DNA from 3 places in the Cupriavidus sp. Met-2 genome. Region 3 is predicted to be linked to each of the others. Evidence: predicted binding sites of a transcription regulator. Region 3 holds the regulator's gene; each other region holds the start of a gene.

Region 1 (4,748 bases), on a different contig from region 3:
TCGTGTCGCTGAAGATCTTGTTGTTGCCGACGACCGTCATGACGTTGTCGGGCGTGTCGAGCGTGGTGGAGAACAGGCCGATCTCGCGCACCGTGCCGGTGACACCACCGACGGATACGAAATCTCCGACCTTGAACGGGCGCAGGACCACCAGGAACGCGCCGGCTGCGAAGTTCGACATCAGGCCAGACCAGGCCATACCGATAGCAACGCCGGCTGCGGCGATCAGCGCTGCAAACGTCGTAGTCTGGATGCCGAAGTAGCCGAGGATGCCGATGACCAGCACGACATTCAGCGTGACGGTAACGATCGAGCCAACGTAGCGCAGCAGCGTCGGGTCTACCTTCTGCCTGGCCAGCGAATTCTGGACCATGCGCACCACGAAATGAATCAGCCAGCGGCCGACCACCCAGAAGGCGAGGGCGGCAAGGATCTTGACGCCGAAAACAGTGGCATAGCCATAAATCACATCGCGGATGCTTTGCAACGAAGAAGTATCCATGGGGGCACGCTCCAGTTCTTTATGGAAAAGTGAAAATCAGGCACGTCAGAATCAGCGCAAATCGGTGTGGATGGTGCCAGGGCTGCAAGACACGCCTGTGTCGGCGTTTCTTCGGGAGTCCAAGGGCATTATTGGGCGCGTCGAGATCAAAGTTCAAGTTAATCTTTGTGAACACAAAGTAAAACGGCCGGATGATTCCGGCCGTTTTATTTGGGGCGATTCGAGGCTGCAAGCGCGTCGATTACCAGCTCGTTTCGCGCTCCGGTGTAGCGGAGATGCGGTGCAGTGTCAGGTCGGCGCCGTTGTACTCCTCCTCAGCGTCCAGGCGAATGCCGACGACCTTCTTCAGCGTGCCGTAGACCACGGTGCCGCCCACCAGGGCAATCACGATCCCCATGGCCGTGCCGATAAGCTGGGCCACGATCGAGACGCCGCCGATACCGCCGAGCGCGTGGCTGCCGAAGATGCCCGCGGCGATGCCGCCCCAGGCGCCGCACAGGCCGTGCAGGGGCCAGACACCGAGTACGTCGTCGATGTGCCACTTGTTCTGCGCCAGCGTAAACAGATGAACGAACAGCACACCCGCCACCGCGCCGGTAATCAGCGCGCCCAGCGGATGCATCAGGTCCGAGCCCGCGCAAACGGCGACCAGGCCTGCCAGGGGGCCGTTGTAGGCAAAGCCCGGATCGTTGCGGCCGGCCCACCACGCGGCCAGCGTGCCGCCCGCCATTGCCATCAGCGAGTTGATCGCGACAAGGCCGCTGATCTTGTCGACGGTCTGCGCGCTCATGACATTGAAGCCGAACCAGCCCACCGCCAGTACCCAGGCGCCCAGCGCGAGGAACGGGATATTCGAAGGCGGGTGCGCGCTGATGCGGCCATCCTTCTGATAGCGGCCGCGGCGTGCGCCCAGCAGCAGCACCGCCGGCAGCGCGATCCAGCCGCCGACCGCGTGGACCACCACCGAGCCGGCAAAATCATGAAACGGCGCACCGGTCACGGAGGCGATCCAGTCCTGGATGCCGAATCGGTTGTTCCACGCGATGCCTTCGAAGAAGGGGTAGACGAAACCGACCAGCACGAACGTGGCTGCCAGTTGCGGGTTGAATCGCGAGCGCTCGGCAATACCGCCCGAGATAATCGCCGGGATGGCCGCAGCAAATGTGGCCAGGAAGAAGAACTTCACCAGCTCATAGCCGCTTTTTTGCGCCAGTACATCTGCCCCGGACATGAATTGCACACCGTAGGCGACCGTATAACCGATAAAAAAGTATGAAATCGTCGAGACCGCGAAATCGACCAGGATCTTGACCAGGGCATTGACCTGATTCTTCTTGCGGACGGTGCCAAGCTCCAGGAATGCGAATCCCGCGTGCATGGCTAGCACCATGATCGCGCCAAGCAGGATGAACATTGCATCCGTACCGGTTTTCAAGTTGTCCATCGTTGCCCCATGCTCAAAATGGGAGCATGGGTATGCAAAAGCCGTTCCAGATCTGGGCATGAACGCCGAAAAACCGCGCAAACTCAGTGCGTGGCGCACTTGGATGGCGTTTCGGGTCACGCTGAGCCGCGGAATGCCAACGCCCAAAAAGAGGGAATATGGCGTAAATGCGCCGTGATGGCGCACGTTGTGTTGTCAAATCAGACCCGAAACGGTGCATTGCACCTGAACTGGGCGTTGTTGAGTCTGGACGGACTGATGCCTGGTAAATGGGAGCCGAGCGTTCCGGTGACGGGTACGGCAATTTCTCCGGGAATGCCGATGTGCGATATTCGGTACAGCAGGCAGCCGCAAAAAGTGATGTTTCGATTCTCGGAAAAGAGGGGGAGAACGCCCGCTAAGTCTTGCCACAGAACGATTTCCGGCAGTTTTCGTTGCATTGGTGCCACTGGGGATTGCCCAAGGCACAAAGGGCAGATTAGACTGCGCCGATCGGACTTCTGCCATGCGGTAAAAAGTCCGGTGACGACGACCAACAAGGGAAATCAGCCATGAATAAAGGTGAACTGGTATCGGCCATCGCCGCGGAAGCAGAACTCAGCAACGCCGCCGCCGAGCGCGCGCTGAACGCTGCGCTGGACAGTATCAAGAAGGCAGTAGCCAAGGGCGACTCGGTCACTCTGGTGGGTTTTGGCAGTTTCAGCTCGGGCAAACGTGCTGCCCGCACCGGTCGTAATCCGCGCACCGGCGAAACGATCAAGATTCCTGCGGCCAAGACCGTGAAGTTCTCGGCAGGTCAGGGTTTCAAGGACGCTGTGAACAAGAAGAAGTAAGCACATCGCGTCTGAGAAGCAAAGAAAGCGGCCTGAGGGGCCGCTTTTCTTTTGTCGGAAGTTTCTTGCATGGCTGGGGTGGACCGGGCTCCCATTCACGCACGCGGCGAGTTACACTGCCGGCGCCTGAATGCCCGAATCTGGATTTCCTGCGATGAACGATCTGTCCCACCAGCTTTCCATGACCGTGCTGATGACGCCGGACATGGCCAATTTCTCCGGCAATGTCCACGGCGGCACGATCCTGAAATACCTCGATATGGTGGCCTACGCCTGCGCCAGCCGCTACGCCGGCCGCTACGTGGTTACGCTGTCGGTGGACCAGGTGATGTTCCGCCAGCCGATCCATGTGGGCGAACTTGTGACGTTCCTGGCTGCCGTCAACTTCACGGGCCGCAGCTCGATGGAGATCGGTATCAAGGTGGTGACCGAGAATATCCGCAGCAAGGTCGTGCGCCATACCAATAGCTGCTACTTCACGATGGTCGCCGTTGACGACAACGGTGCGCCGGCCGAAGTGCCGCCGCTGCAGCCGCGTGACGAAGTGGAGCGCCAGCGTTTCGAAGCCGCCAAGCAGCGACGCGCGCTGCGCCAGGAAATGGAACGTCGCCACGACGAGATCAAAGGCTCCACGCCGTGACCCCGACATGACCAGACTTCGTATCAGCATGGCCGCAGGCCTTGCCATCGGTATGCTTGCCTGCGCGGCACAGGCCGAAGAGATCGGCAGTGTTTCCACCAATTTCCGCATGACCGGATCGGATAAAGTCGTTATCGAGGCTTACGACGATCCGCAAGTCGACGGGGTGACCTGCTACGTCTCGCGCGCCCGGACCGGGGGCATCAAGGGCACGTTCGGCATGGCCGAAGATCCGCCAGAGGCGTCGATTGCCTGCCGCCAGGTGGGGCCGATTACGTTCAAGGGTCCGGTGAAGGCGCAAGAGGATGTGTTCTCCGAGCGCATGTCGATCCTGTTCAAGACGCTGCACGTGGTGCGCGCAGTGGACCGCAAGCGCAATACGCTGGTCTATCTGACGTATTCGGATCGGATCGTGTCCGGCAGCCCGCAGAACTCGGTCACTGCCGTGCCGGTGCCGGCGGGGACGCCGATTCCGGTGAAGTGATATTCAGAGACTGACGGTTTGCGCCCCTCTCCCGTTTGCGGAAGAGGGGGCGTCACCTCAGACAATCAAGCCGCGAACAGCTTCCTGAGGTTCGACTTCAGGATTTTCCCGTTCGGATTCCGCGGCAGCATCTCCTCCAGCACGATCACGCGCACCGGCACCTTGAAGGCCGCCAGACGCGCGCGCACGAACTCCTGCAGTTCGGCCTCGGTTGCCTTCATGCCAGGCTTCAGGCTGACCACCGCGCCGGGCTCCTCCCCCAGCGTGCGGTGCGGAATGCCTACCACCGCCGCATCCATGATGGCCGGATGATCGTATAGTGTGCTTTCCACCTCGATGCAGTAGATGTTCTCGCCGCCACGGATCAGCATGTCCTTCATGCGGTCGACGATATAGAGGAATCCGTCCTCGTCGATACGCGCCACGTCGCCAGTGTGCAGCCAACCGTCGACGAAGGTCTTCGCGGTTGCTTCGGGCTTGTTCCAGTAGCTGTGGACCACATTGGCGCCGCGCACCAGCAACTCGCCGACCTCGCCGGGCGGGAGTGCCCGGCCGAATCCATCGTCGATCTTCATCTCGCAGATCGGCAGCGCCGGGCCGGCACTGTCGGGACGATGGATGTATTCCTCGGCGCTGTGGCTTGTGAACGTGGCTGACGTTTCCGTCATACCCCAGCCGATGCCCGGTGCGGCATGTGGGAATACCTCTTTGATCCGGCGCACGAGTTCCGGTGAGGCGGGGGCCCCACCATAGTTCATGTTCTCGAGCGACGACAGATCGAACTCGCCGCGCTGAGGGTGCTCCAGAATCTGCCACGCGATGGTCGGCACGCCACCCGCGCCGGT
Region 2 (4,748 bases), on a different contig from region 3:
GGTCGCGCGTGGCCTCGTAGGTCAGGAGCTGGCTGATCTCGCGCACCAGGCGCCGGAAGTTGTCGGTGGTGGTGTCCTCGTTGCGCACGAGTGTGACCTTGTGCTGCACCAGTGGATGATTCACGACCATGACCGAAGGCGACGTGGCCTTATCGGGGTTGACATAGGTCTCCGTGGCCGCAGCCGCGGCTGGCAGATCGTTCATGGTGCGCTCCTTGAGTGACAAACTCTCGTGAAGTTCGGGCAAGGCGGTCCTTGGGCCCGCCACGTCTGGGGCTGCCAGCGAATCGTTTCCGTTGTCTGCTGTCCGTTGTCTACTGCCTGCTTCCGTGCGTTCGATCCATGCGCGACGCGCTAGAACACAGTGCCGTCGCTCTGTATTGCGAACGGCGGCGGCCCGCCCGGTGGACGCCGCTGCGCCGCGACACGCCGCCCCGCCGCCCACGTGCCGCCCTCGAGCACACGCGCCAGCGGAAAGTCCGCTTCGCTCAAACCGAGCGCCTGCCGCACGCCATCAGCGATCAGATCCAGCCCCGTCACGGTCAGCGCGCGCCATTCGACGATCTCCGGCTCATCCACCGCGTGCGCGCGGCTGGCGAACGTGGCATCGCGTGGCACCATCAGTTCGAAGTCGTACAGCAGGCCACCGTTGCGGTACTCGGGCAGACCCGTCAGCGCATCGAGCCCGGTCACGGTCAGCCCCGCATCCTCCAGCGGCTCCAGCAACGAATAGGTCAGCCATTGCGTGAGTTTGTGGAACGGCACCATACCCTCGGGAGCCGCCGGATGCCGCCAGCAATCCCCGAGCGAGATCCCCTGGATCTGCAGCCGGCCTGGCCACACAGGGCCCAGCGCCACCAGCAGCGTGCGCAGCACGAAGCTCGCTTCGATCCGGCCTTCGCGCGCATGCGAGGCCAGATAGTCATACAGGTTGCCGAGCCGTGCCGGGCTGCCAAACACCGCCGGTGTGTCCTGCATCACCTCCCCGAGCCGGCGCAGAAGTCCCGCGCGGCCTTCCAGGCCGACCAGCGGGTTGTGCTGCGCCACCTGGAACGCCGAGGCAATGGTCGAGGCGTCGATGCGGCAAAGGCGGTCGGCGTCGGAACGTAACGGATCGCCTTGCCCGGCGGAGAAGCCGCCACGCGCGAACAGGTCGAAGCTGGCCACGCCGAGCCCCTCCGAACGCGTCAGCATCATGTCGCTGGCCGCATCGCGGTAGCGCCAGTCGGGCCCAGCGCCCGCATCGAGCAGCACGCTCGGGATCACCAGATCTATGCCGATCCGCGCGCGCTCCTCGCGATGTTCGGGGCCCGACATGCCCGCGCGCTCGCACAGGATCTGCCAGCGGTTGATCGTGGCCTGCCCCGGCCCGCCACTTTCAAAATGGCGCCAGCGGCTGTGATACGGCACCTGCAACGTCGGATAGCGGCGGCGAATCGTCGCGGCCACATAGTCGGCGATCGCGTGAACGCGGTCCGGGTGCCACGTGAACAACTCGGATTCCCCCGAGGCCACGAAGTCCGTCACCACCGCGCAACGCGTTCGCACGGCTTCCGCACTGAGCAGCGCAGCCGCGGGATGATCGGGTGGAACGGGGCTATGCCAGCCGCTGCCCATGCCATCGTCGCGTCCTGCTCTGCCTCCTTCCGGAAATTCATTCATTCCTTCAACCCCCTGCCCTTTGCCTGGGCGAGTTCCTTGGCGTCGGGCGGCGTGTACCTGGAGAAATAACCCGCCGCCACCTTCGCATCGATTTCCACGCGCGCATCGGCCGGGATCAGGGACTCGGGAATCGCCACCTGCTCCACCACCTCGATACCCTGCGCCGTCAGCGCGCCGTGCTTCATGTTGCTCATCGAGGCCCAGCGATCGATCCTCCTGATCCCGAGCCAGTGAAATACATCCGGCATCAATTCCTGGAACCGCATGTCCTGCACGCCGGCCACGCATTCGGTACGTTCGAAGTAGGTTTCGGCGCGGTCGCCGCCCACCTGGCGCTTGCGCGCGTTGTAGACCAGGAACTTCGTCACCTCGCCAAGCGCGCGGCCTTCCTTCCGGTTATAGACCACCAAGCCCACGCCACCCTGCTGCGCCATCTCGATACAAACCTCGATACCGTGCGCCAGATACGGGCGGCATGTGCAGATGTCCGACCCGAACACGTCGGAGCCATTGCATTCGTCATGCACGCGGCAGGCGACGCGGGTATCGGGCTGGCCCAGCTTTGTGACATCGCCGAAAAAATAGAGCGTCATGCCGCCGATCGGAGGCAGGAACACCTTCAGATCGGGTCGCGTCACAAGTTCGGGAAACATGCCGCCGGTCTGCTCGAACAGGCTGCGGCGCAGCACGCTCTCCTTGATATTGAAGCGGCGCGCGATACCGGGCAGGTACCAGACCGGGTCCACCGCCGCCTTGGTCACGCGCACGTCGCCATTGGCCTCGAGGATGTCGCCGTCGGGCTTGAGCCGTCCGGCCGAGATCGCGGCCATGAGTTCGGGCATGTTGATATGGGCACGCGTGATGGCGATGGTCGGACGGATGTCCACCCCGGCGGCGATGCGGTCGGCGAAGACGGTGGAGACCAGGTGGCCCCAGGGATCCAGCGACACGATCCTGTCCGGATCGCCCCACTGCGGGTGCGGGCCGATGGCTTCGGCCGGGGATGTATCGGTCAGGTCGGGACGATGCGCGCGCTGCAGGCTGCCCGCCGCCACTGCCAGCGCGCGATAGATCGCATAGGCGCCAGCGTGGGTACCAATAACGTTGCGCTGCGCGGGGTCTGTCAGGCTGGCAATGACCGGCCCCCGCTCGGCCGCCGTGGGTGCGCCCCAGTGAATCGGCTCGGCCGGCTTGTCGCGGCGTGTGTGCGAGGTCAGAACGATATGATCGGACATGGCAGCCTCGTCTCCCCGGATCGAAACCTGACCAGTTGGTCAGGTTTATATATCCATACTAGGCAATGGCCATGCCAACCCTCAACTGGGGTTGTTACCGTGAGTGACATTCCGCACGCACCGGACGGGTGCGGGATGCATGACGAAGGCGGTACATGCTGGTGCGGACGCACCAGCATTGATTTGACGAGGTTGACGCCGGCCGCTCAGGCCTGGGGCTTTTCGCCCCGCGTCCACTTGCGGGTGTGAATCCCTTCCTTGACGAAGTCGATCACCGAGCGCAGCGGGCTGGCAGCCTCCACATAGCGATGGAATACAGCGCCGGCTACGTTGCTGGCGACCCACGCCAGCAACATCCCCAAAGCGTTGAGCATCGGCTGGCCCGGAGCGAAATGGAACACCAAGGCGTTCACTACCAGGCAGACCGGAAAGTGCACGAGGAAGACCGAGTACGAGATCTTGCCGAAGTATGCGGTGACGCGGCCACCCGGCCAATGCTCGAGCCAGCCCCCGCGGCGGGAGATGGCCAGCACCAGCGCCGTGACCAGCGCGACGGCGATACGCAGGCGGAAGTCCATCGTCAGGGCCGCCACGCCAACCGCGCCAAGCGCGATCAGGGCCACCGGAGAACGATCGGGGTTCGACGCCCAGTACGCGAGCGTGCCCATGCCGTAGGCGCCAAAGAAGTAGATCGCCCAGATATCCCAGGTGGCATCACGGTTGAACCAGAACAGCGAGGCCACCGCTAGCGCGGCCACCGTCGGCACGCCCAGCGGCAACGTATCGCGTGACACCGCGCGCGCCAGCCAGAGCGCGAATACCAGCAGCGCGAACAGTTGCAGATCGATCGCGATATACCAGACGCCTGCGGACAGCGCGTCCACATCGAGGATGTTGTGCAGCAGCAGGATGTGCGCGATGACCTGCGTCAGGTGCGGCGCGGCGGGTATCGAGTCGTGATGCATCCACGTCCGCGCGATGGCGGCGCCGATGATCGCGACGAGCATCGCCACGGTGTAGGGCACGACCAGTTTCTGATAGCGGCGCCATACCGTGGAAAGCGGGCTCTGGGCGGTCAGGCGTCCGGCGGGAGCCAGGCTGCGCGCGGCAAGGAATCCGCTGATGACCAGGAACACCTGCACCGCGATGCGCGCGTAGTCAGACAGCCAGCCGATCAGGCCGGGGGCCAGAGATTGGGCGGCATCGGACATCGGCCCATAGAAGGCCAGATGGTGCAACACGATCAGCTGCGAGCTGACCGCCTTCAGCGCGTCTACACACGCCAAACGAGAAGGCCGGGGGCTCATTTGTTATATGTGAGATACAAAGTGGGGCGCATTGTACCTCCATTGTTGCGTTTCAAAATGTGGAGAGTGGGTAACGCATGTAAGCAGGTGTACTGCCCTCATGCGTCGCATCGCTTTCGACTGAACTTCCGCCACTGGCACTAGCTTATGAAAAGAAAGCACAAATTGCCGGTGGCATTTGGAGAAACCGGTCACGTTTCTCATATGCAGACATACAGGTATGGACATGGTTGTCCTATCCCTGCGAGCACTAACCACACCGTTCGGACGAGCTTTCTCGTCTCCATAAAAAATTCGTATGAATGGTATGGAAAAGAAGAATGCACGGACTGTCACCAATATTCTCTCGACAAGCGACCTGAATCGGGCCGAGGTACCCGCTCCTGGCGGTGCCTGCCACCGGATCGAACGAGGCAATGAAACTTCCGGGATTGCGAAGCATGATGAGCGCTTCGATCAATCTTCGCAGAAGTTAAGCTATTTTCTACCGCACTCGCTGACATGATTCGCACTCCGCGTCGCGCCACCCTCGAGCGACGGGTCG
Region 3 (4,748 bases):
AGGATGCAGCGCGGCGGCTGGCGGTACCGGACTGGGCTCGATGCCCATTGAAGCACAAAACGGCGCACGCCCAAAGCGCGTTGACGAGGGGAGGCCGGCCGCTTGTAAGCAATTGAAAGCGACGCCGGCGTTTCACAAAACTGCCGGAATTGTCTGATCAGAGCAGCCGACCCTGGCCGCGGGAAACCACGTCAGCCTGCATTGCTGCCCGCTGACGATCCATGAAGTCGCGGAGGGTATCGATGCCGCGCAGGCGCAGTATCGTGTTGCGGACGGCGGCTTCCACCAGCACGGCGAGGTTTCGGCCGGCTGCCACCTGGATCTTCACCATGTGGATCGGGAGGCCAAGAACGTCGAGGTACTGGGAATCAAGCGGCAGGCGCTCGAACTCGCCGTCGTTGCGGCGCACCAATTGCACCACGAGCTTGAGCTTCATCTTCCGCCGCACGGCGGTCTCACCGAAGATCGTCTTGATGTCGAGCAGGCCCAGGCCGCGGACTTCAAGCAGGTTCTGCAGCAGCGGCGGGCAGCGGCCCTCAATGAAATCCGGGCCAAGCCGCACGAAATCGACGGCGTCGTCGGCCACCAGGCCGTGTCCGCGCGAGATCAGTTCCAGGCCCAGTTCGCTCTTGCCAAGGCCCGACTCACCCATGATCAGCACGCCCATGCCGAGGATGTCGAGGAACACGCCGTGCATGGTGACGCGCGGTGCGGAGATGCGCGACAGGTACAGGCGGAGGTGGTCGATGACGGCCGCCGAGGATACCGGCGTCGTGAACAGTGGAGTCGATGAGCGCGTGCAGCGCAGTTCCAGGTCGGGCGGCGGCTCCATGCCATCCGCCACCACCAGGAATGGCGGCTCCAGCAGGATCAGCTCGCCCATCTGACGCTTGCGGGGTTCGTCGTCGAGGCGCTGGTAGTAAAGGATCTCGGGTTTGCCGAGTACCTGAATCCGGTTCGGGTGGATCAGGTTCAGGTGGCCGACCAGATCGGCAGCCGATGTTGCCTCCCGCGCGAATTCCACGTCGAAGGCACGATCGGCCCCTTCCAGACCGGCGACCCAGGAGAGTTTGATGTCGGCTGCGTTGTCGTCGAAGATCGACTGGGAGGTGACGCCGGTGAGTTCCATGCGGGATGACTTTTCGGGAGGGGCTGTATCGCGGGTATCGCGTCAGGCTGCGCTGGCCTGCCGTCGTGTCAGGGGTGCCACTGGGTCAGTAACTCGTGGACCGCTTCGGGCGTGGGTAACGTGGCCAGTCCTTCACGCATTTCCCGGTCCGACAACAACTGGGCGATTTCCGAAAGAATCTCCAGATGCTGCTGGGTGGCCTGCTCGGGCACAAGCAGGAAGATCAGCAGCGACACCGGTTTGCCGTCGGGCGATTCGAACGGAATTGGCTCGGCCAGGCGCATGAAGGCAGCCAGAGGCTGCTTGAGTCCCTTGATGCGGCCATGCGGAATGGCGACGCCGGCGCCAAGACCGGTGGACCCGAGCGATTCGCGCGCGAACAGGTTGTCGGTCACGGTGGCCCGGGCTACGCCATGGTTGTTCTCGAACAGGAGCCCGGCTTGCTCGAAGACCCGCTTCTTGCTGGTGACGGTGACGTCGAGATTAATGTTGCCGGGTGGCAGCAATTTGGCCAAACGATTCATGGGCGATGCACGAGGAGTCAGAAAGGCGAGCCGACGCACATGAGTCGTCCCGCTGCGTTGGGCAATTCAGGCTATTGAGCGCAAAAGGACGCCCGCATTGGAGCGTCCGGCCATTATAGAGCAGGGCCACTGCGCACTTGTGCGCTGCGGCGCCGGCGCCGCGAGTGGTGCCGCGAGCTTGCCGGTCGGATTGCCCACCCAGAAAACTGCCACCCGCCATCGCGTGATCTTTTGCCACGCGGAATGCCGGGCCGGTTGTCCGGGGCCGTCCTGTCTGTAGTTGTTGTATGGCGCAGCATACACCGAGCGGCGTCAGTTGCGAACACCCCCGGCTGACCAAATGTTGCAGGGCTGGTACTCGGGTAACGGGTGCGCCAGCGGCGCGTCCGCCTCGCGCCCATCAAAAAAGCCGCGCAGATGCGCGGCTTTGCTCTTCCTATCTATCCTCTAAGGGGCGACCTGGTGTCGCCGCCAACTTATTGTTGTTGTAGTTGTTCGGCGGCCATCTGGTACTTGACCGCTTCCCGGTCATGCCCTTGCACGCGGTCCTTGTAGCGGATCACCTGGCGGTCGAGCTTGTCGACCAGGCAGTCGATTGCAGCATAAAGGTCTTCATGATGCGCTTCGACGAAGATGTCCTTGCCCTTGAGGTGCAGGTTGATTTCCGCGTACTGACGCTTGTCCTTTTCCTTATGGTTGTCTACGGATAGCAGCACGCTTACGCCAATGACCTGATCGAAATGTCTGACAATTCGCTCCAGTTTCGTTTCCACATACTCACGCAGCGGCGGCGTGATGTCGAGGTGGTGTCCACTGATCTTGAAGTTCATAGCGCTTCTCCTTCTGAAAGAGCCGCACCAGGCAGGCGGTTGCGGCTCGGCTACAAAGTCTTGCGGAGATTGACTGCGGGGATCTTCAGCGCTTCGCGGTACTTGGCCACCGTGCGGCGTGCGACCACAAAGCCCTGTTCGCCCAGCAACTCGGCGATGCGGCTGTCGGAAAGGGGATTCCTGGGTTCTTCGGCTCCTATCAGTTGCTTGATCAGCGCGCGGATCGCCGTGGATGAGGCCGCGCCGCCAGTCTCCGTGGAGACGTGGCTACCAAAGAAGTACTTCAACTCGAAAGTACCCATCGGCGTGGCCATGTATTTATTCGTAGTCACCCGGGAAATGGTCGACTCGTGTAGACCCAGTGTATCGGCAATCTCCCGCAAAACCAAGGGGCGCATCGCGATTTCCCCGTGCGAGAAAAAGTTCCTTTGACGCTCCACAATTGCCTGCGCAACACGCAGGATCGTGTCGAAACGCTGCTGAATGTTCTTGATGAGCCACCGCGCCTCCTGGAGCTTCTGCTGCAGCCCGGCCGCGCCCGCTTCCCCTTTTGCACCGCGCAAAATCTGCGCGTACATGTCGTTGATGCGCAGACGCGGCATCACGTCGGGATTGAGCTGTGCGATCCAGCTACTGCCACTCTTGCGCACGAACACATCCGGTACCACGAAGTCCGCTTCCGGACGGCTGTAGGCATGTCCGGGATACGGTGCGAGCGAGCGGATCAGATCGTGCGCGGCCTTAAGTGCAATTTCGTCAACCTGCAGGGCTTTCTTGAGCCGCGTGTAGTCACGCACGGCCAATAACTCCAGGTGGTGGTTGACGATCGATAATGCAAGGTCCCGCTGCGGATGTTGCAGACGGCGCAGTTGCAGGGTGAGGCATTCCGCCGCGTTGCGCGCACCCACGCCAGGCGGGTCGAAGCTCTGCAGCAGGGTCAGTATCGCCTGCACTTCATCGACTTCGAATTCGAGTTCCTTGGGCAGTTCCGAACAGATCTCGTCGAGCGTTGCGCCCAGGTAGCCGTCGTCGTCAAGCGACTCGATCAGGAAGATGGCCAGGCCCTTGTCACGCGTGGAGATCTTCAGCGGCGTGAGCTGTTCCATCAGGTATTCGCGCAGCGTGGGTTCCGCTTCGCGAAGCTGCATCGGCGTCTTCTCGTCATCATCGCCCTGAGGCCGGCGAGCGAAATCGTCCAGGCTCCAGTCGCTGCCGTAATCGTCACCCGCGCTGTCGCCGTAGCTGTCGTCTTCGCCATTGGCGCCGTTCGCGCGATCGTCGCCGTTACCTTGCGGTTCGGAAGATGCTGGCGCCGGGGCGCTTTGCACGTTGACCGACCCGTCCGCGGCCACGCGCAGCGGGCTTTCGATCCAGTCGTTCTCGCGTTCGAGCAGTGGATTCTCGGTCAGCGCCTGCTCGACTTCCTGTTGCAGCTCCAGTGTGGATAACTGCAGCAGCCGGATGGACTGCTGCAGTTGAGGAGTCAGAGCCAGATGCTGGGAAAGTCGAAGCTGAAGCGATGGTTTCATGCGACCTATTCTATGCGCATCTTCCCGTTGTTGGAACGGAAATTGCTATCGCCTATCGCTGACACTTCGTGATCGCCAACGGCTAGTTGACGAATGCTGCAAAGCGGCGTCGCGGCCGCTTGATCACATGCGGAAGTTCTCGCCCAGATAGACGCGTCGCACAGACTCGTTGGCGATGATTTCCTCGGGCTGTCCCTCGGCCAGCACGGTGCCTTCGCTGATGATGTATGCGTGGTCGCAGATGCCCAGCGTTTCGCGCACGTTGTGGTCGGTAATCAGCACGCCGATGTTGCGTGCCTTCAGGAAGCTGACGATGCGCTGGATCTCGCCCACGGCGATCGGGTCCACGCCCGCGAATGGTTCGTCGAGCAGGATGAAGCGCGGCGCCGACGCCAGCGCGCGCGCGATTTCCACGCGGCGGCGCTCGCCGCCCGACAGCGACAGCGCCGGGTTGTTGCGCAGGTGGGCGATCTGCAGGTCATCGAGCAGCGAGTCGAGCCGGCGATCGATTTCCTGCTTGGGCAGCGGCTTGCCGTTGACCACCTGCAGTTCCAGCACCGCGCGGATGTTCTCCTCCACGTTGAGCTTGCGGAAGACAGAGGCTTCCTGCGGGAGGTAGGACAGTCCCATGCGCGCGCGCTCGTGGATGGCCAGGCCGCTGATGTGCTGGCCATCGAGCACGATATCGCCTTCGTCCAGCGCGACCAGTCCGACGATCATGTAGAACGACGTGGTC

What was found. Region 3 encodes sigma-54, which starts transcription at its own class of promoters, with help from an activator protein. Its sites were predicted from a motif close to TGGCANGNAANCTGCTTT; they were not measured.
Region 1: WD006_RS27205 (ammonium transporter) is a predicted target of sigma-54. The motif match lies at 1,978-1,995, and genes of this name have one in related genera.
Region 2: WD006_RS27820 (GTP cyclohydrolase II) is a predicted target of sigma-54. The motif match lies at 2,957-2,974, and genes of this name have one in related genera.

The regions. Positions count from the first base shown of each region.
Region 1 covers NZ_JBBHZL010000017.1:43,885-48,632, forward strand. The annotation lists gene WD006_RS27200 (mechanosensitive ion channel family protein) at 1-502, opposite strand, end outside; gene WD006_RS27205 (ammonium transporter) at 744-1,946, opposite strand; gene WD006_RS27210 (hypothetical protein) at 2,147-2,386, opposite strand; gene WD006_RS27215 (HU family DNA-binding protein) at 2,498-2,779, shown strand; gene WD006_RS27220 (acyl-CoA thioesterase) at 2,934-3,419, shown strand; gene WD006_RS27225 (CreA family protein) at 3,427-3,903, shown strand; gene WD006_RS27230 (class I adenylate-forming enzyme family protein) at 3,969-4,748, opposite strand, start outside.
Region 2 covers NZ_JBBHZL010000020.1:8,232-12,979, forward strand. The annotation lists gene upp (uracil phosphoribosyltransferase) at 1-205, opposite strand, end outside; gene WD006_RS27815 (URC4/urg3 family protein) at 355-1,662, opposite strand; gene WD006_RS27820 (GTP cyclohydrolase II) at 1,659-2,897, opposite strand; gene WD006_RS27825 (acyltransferase family protein) at 3,104-4,204, opposite strand.
Region 3 covers NZ_JBBHZL010000001.1:133,968-138,715, forward strand. The annotation lists gene hprK (HPr(Ser) kinase/phosphatase) at 158-1,129, opposite strand; gene ptsN (PTS IIA-like nitrogen regulatory protein PtsN) at 1,198-1,653, opposite strand; gene hpf (ribosome hibernation-promoting factor, HPF/YfiA family) at 2,130-2,483, opposite strand; gene WD006_RS00685 (RNA polymerase factor sigma-54) at 2,534-4,012, opposite strand; gene lptB (LPS export ABC transporter ATP-binding protein) at 4,136-4,748, opposite strand, start outside.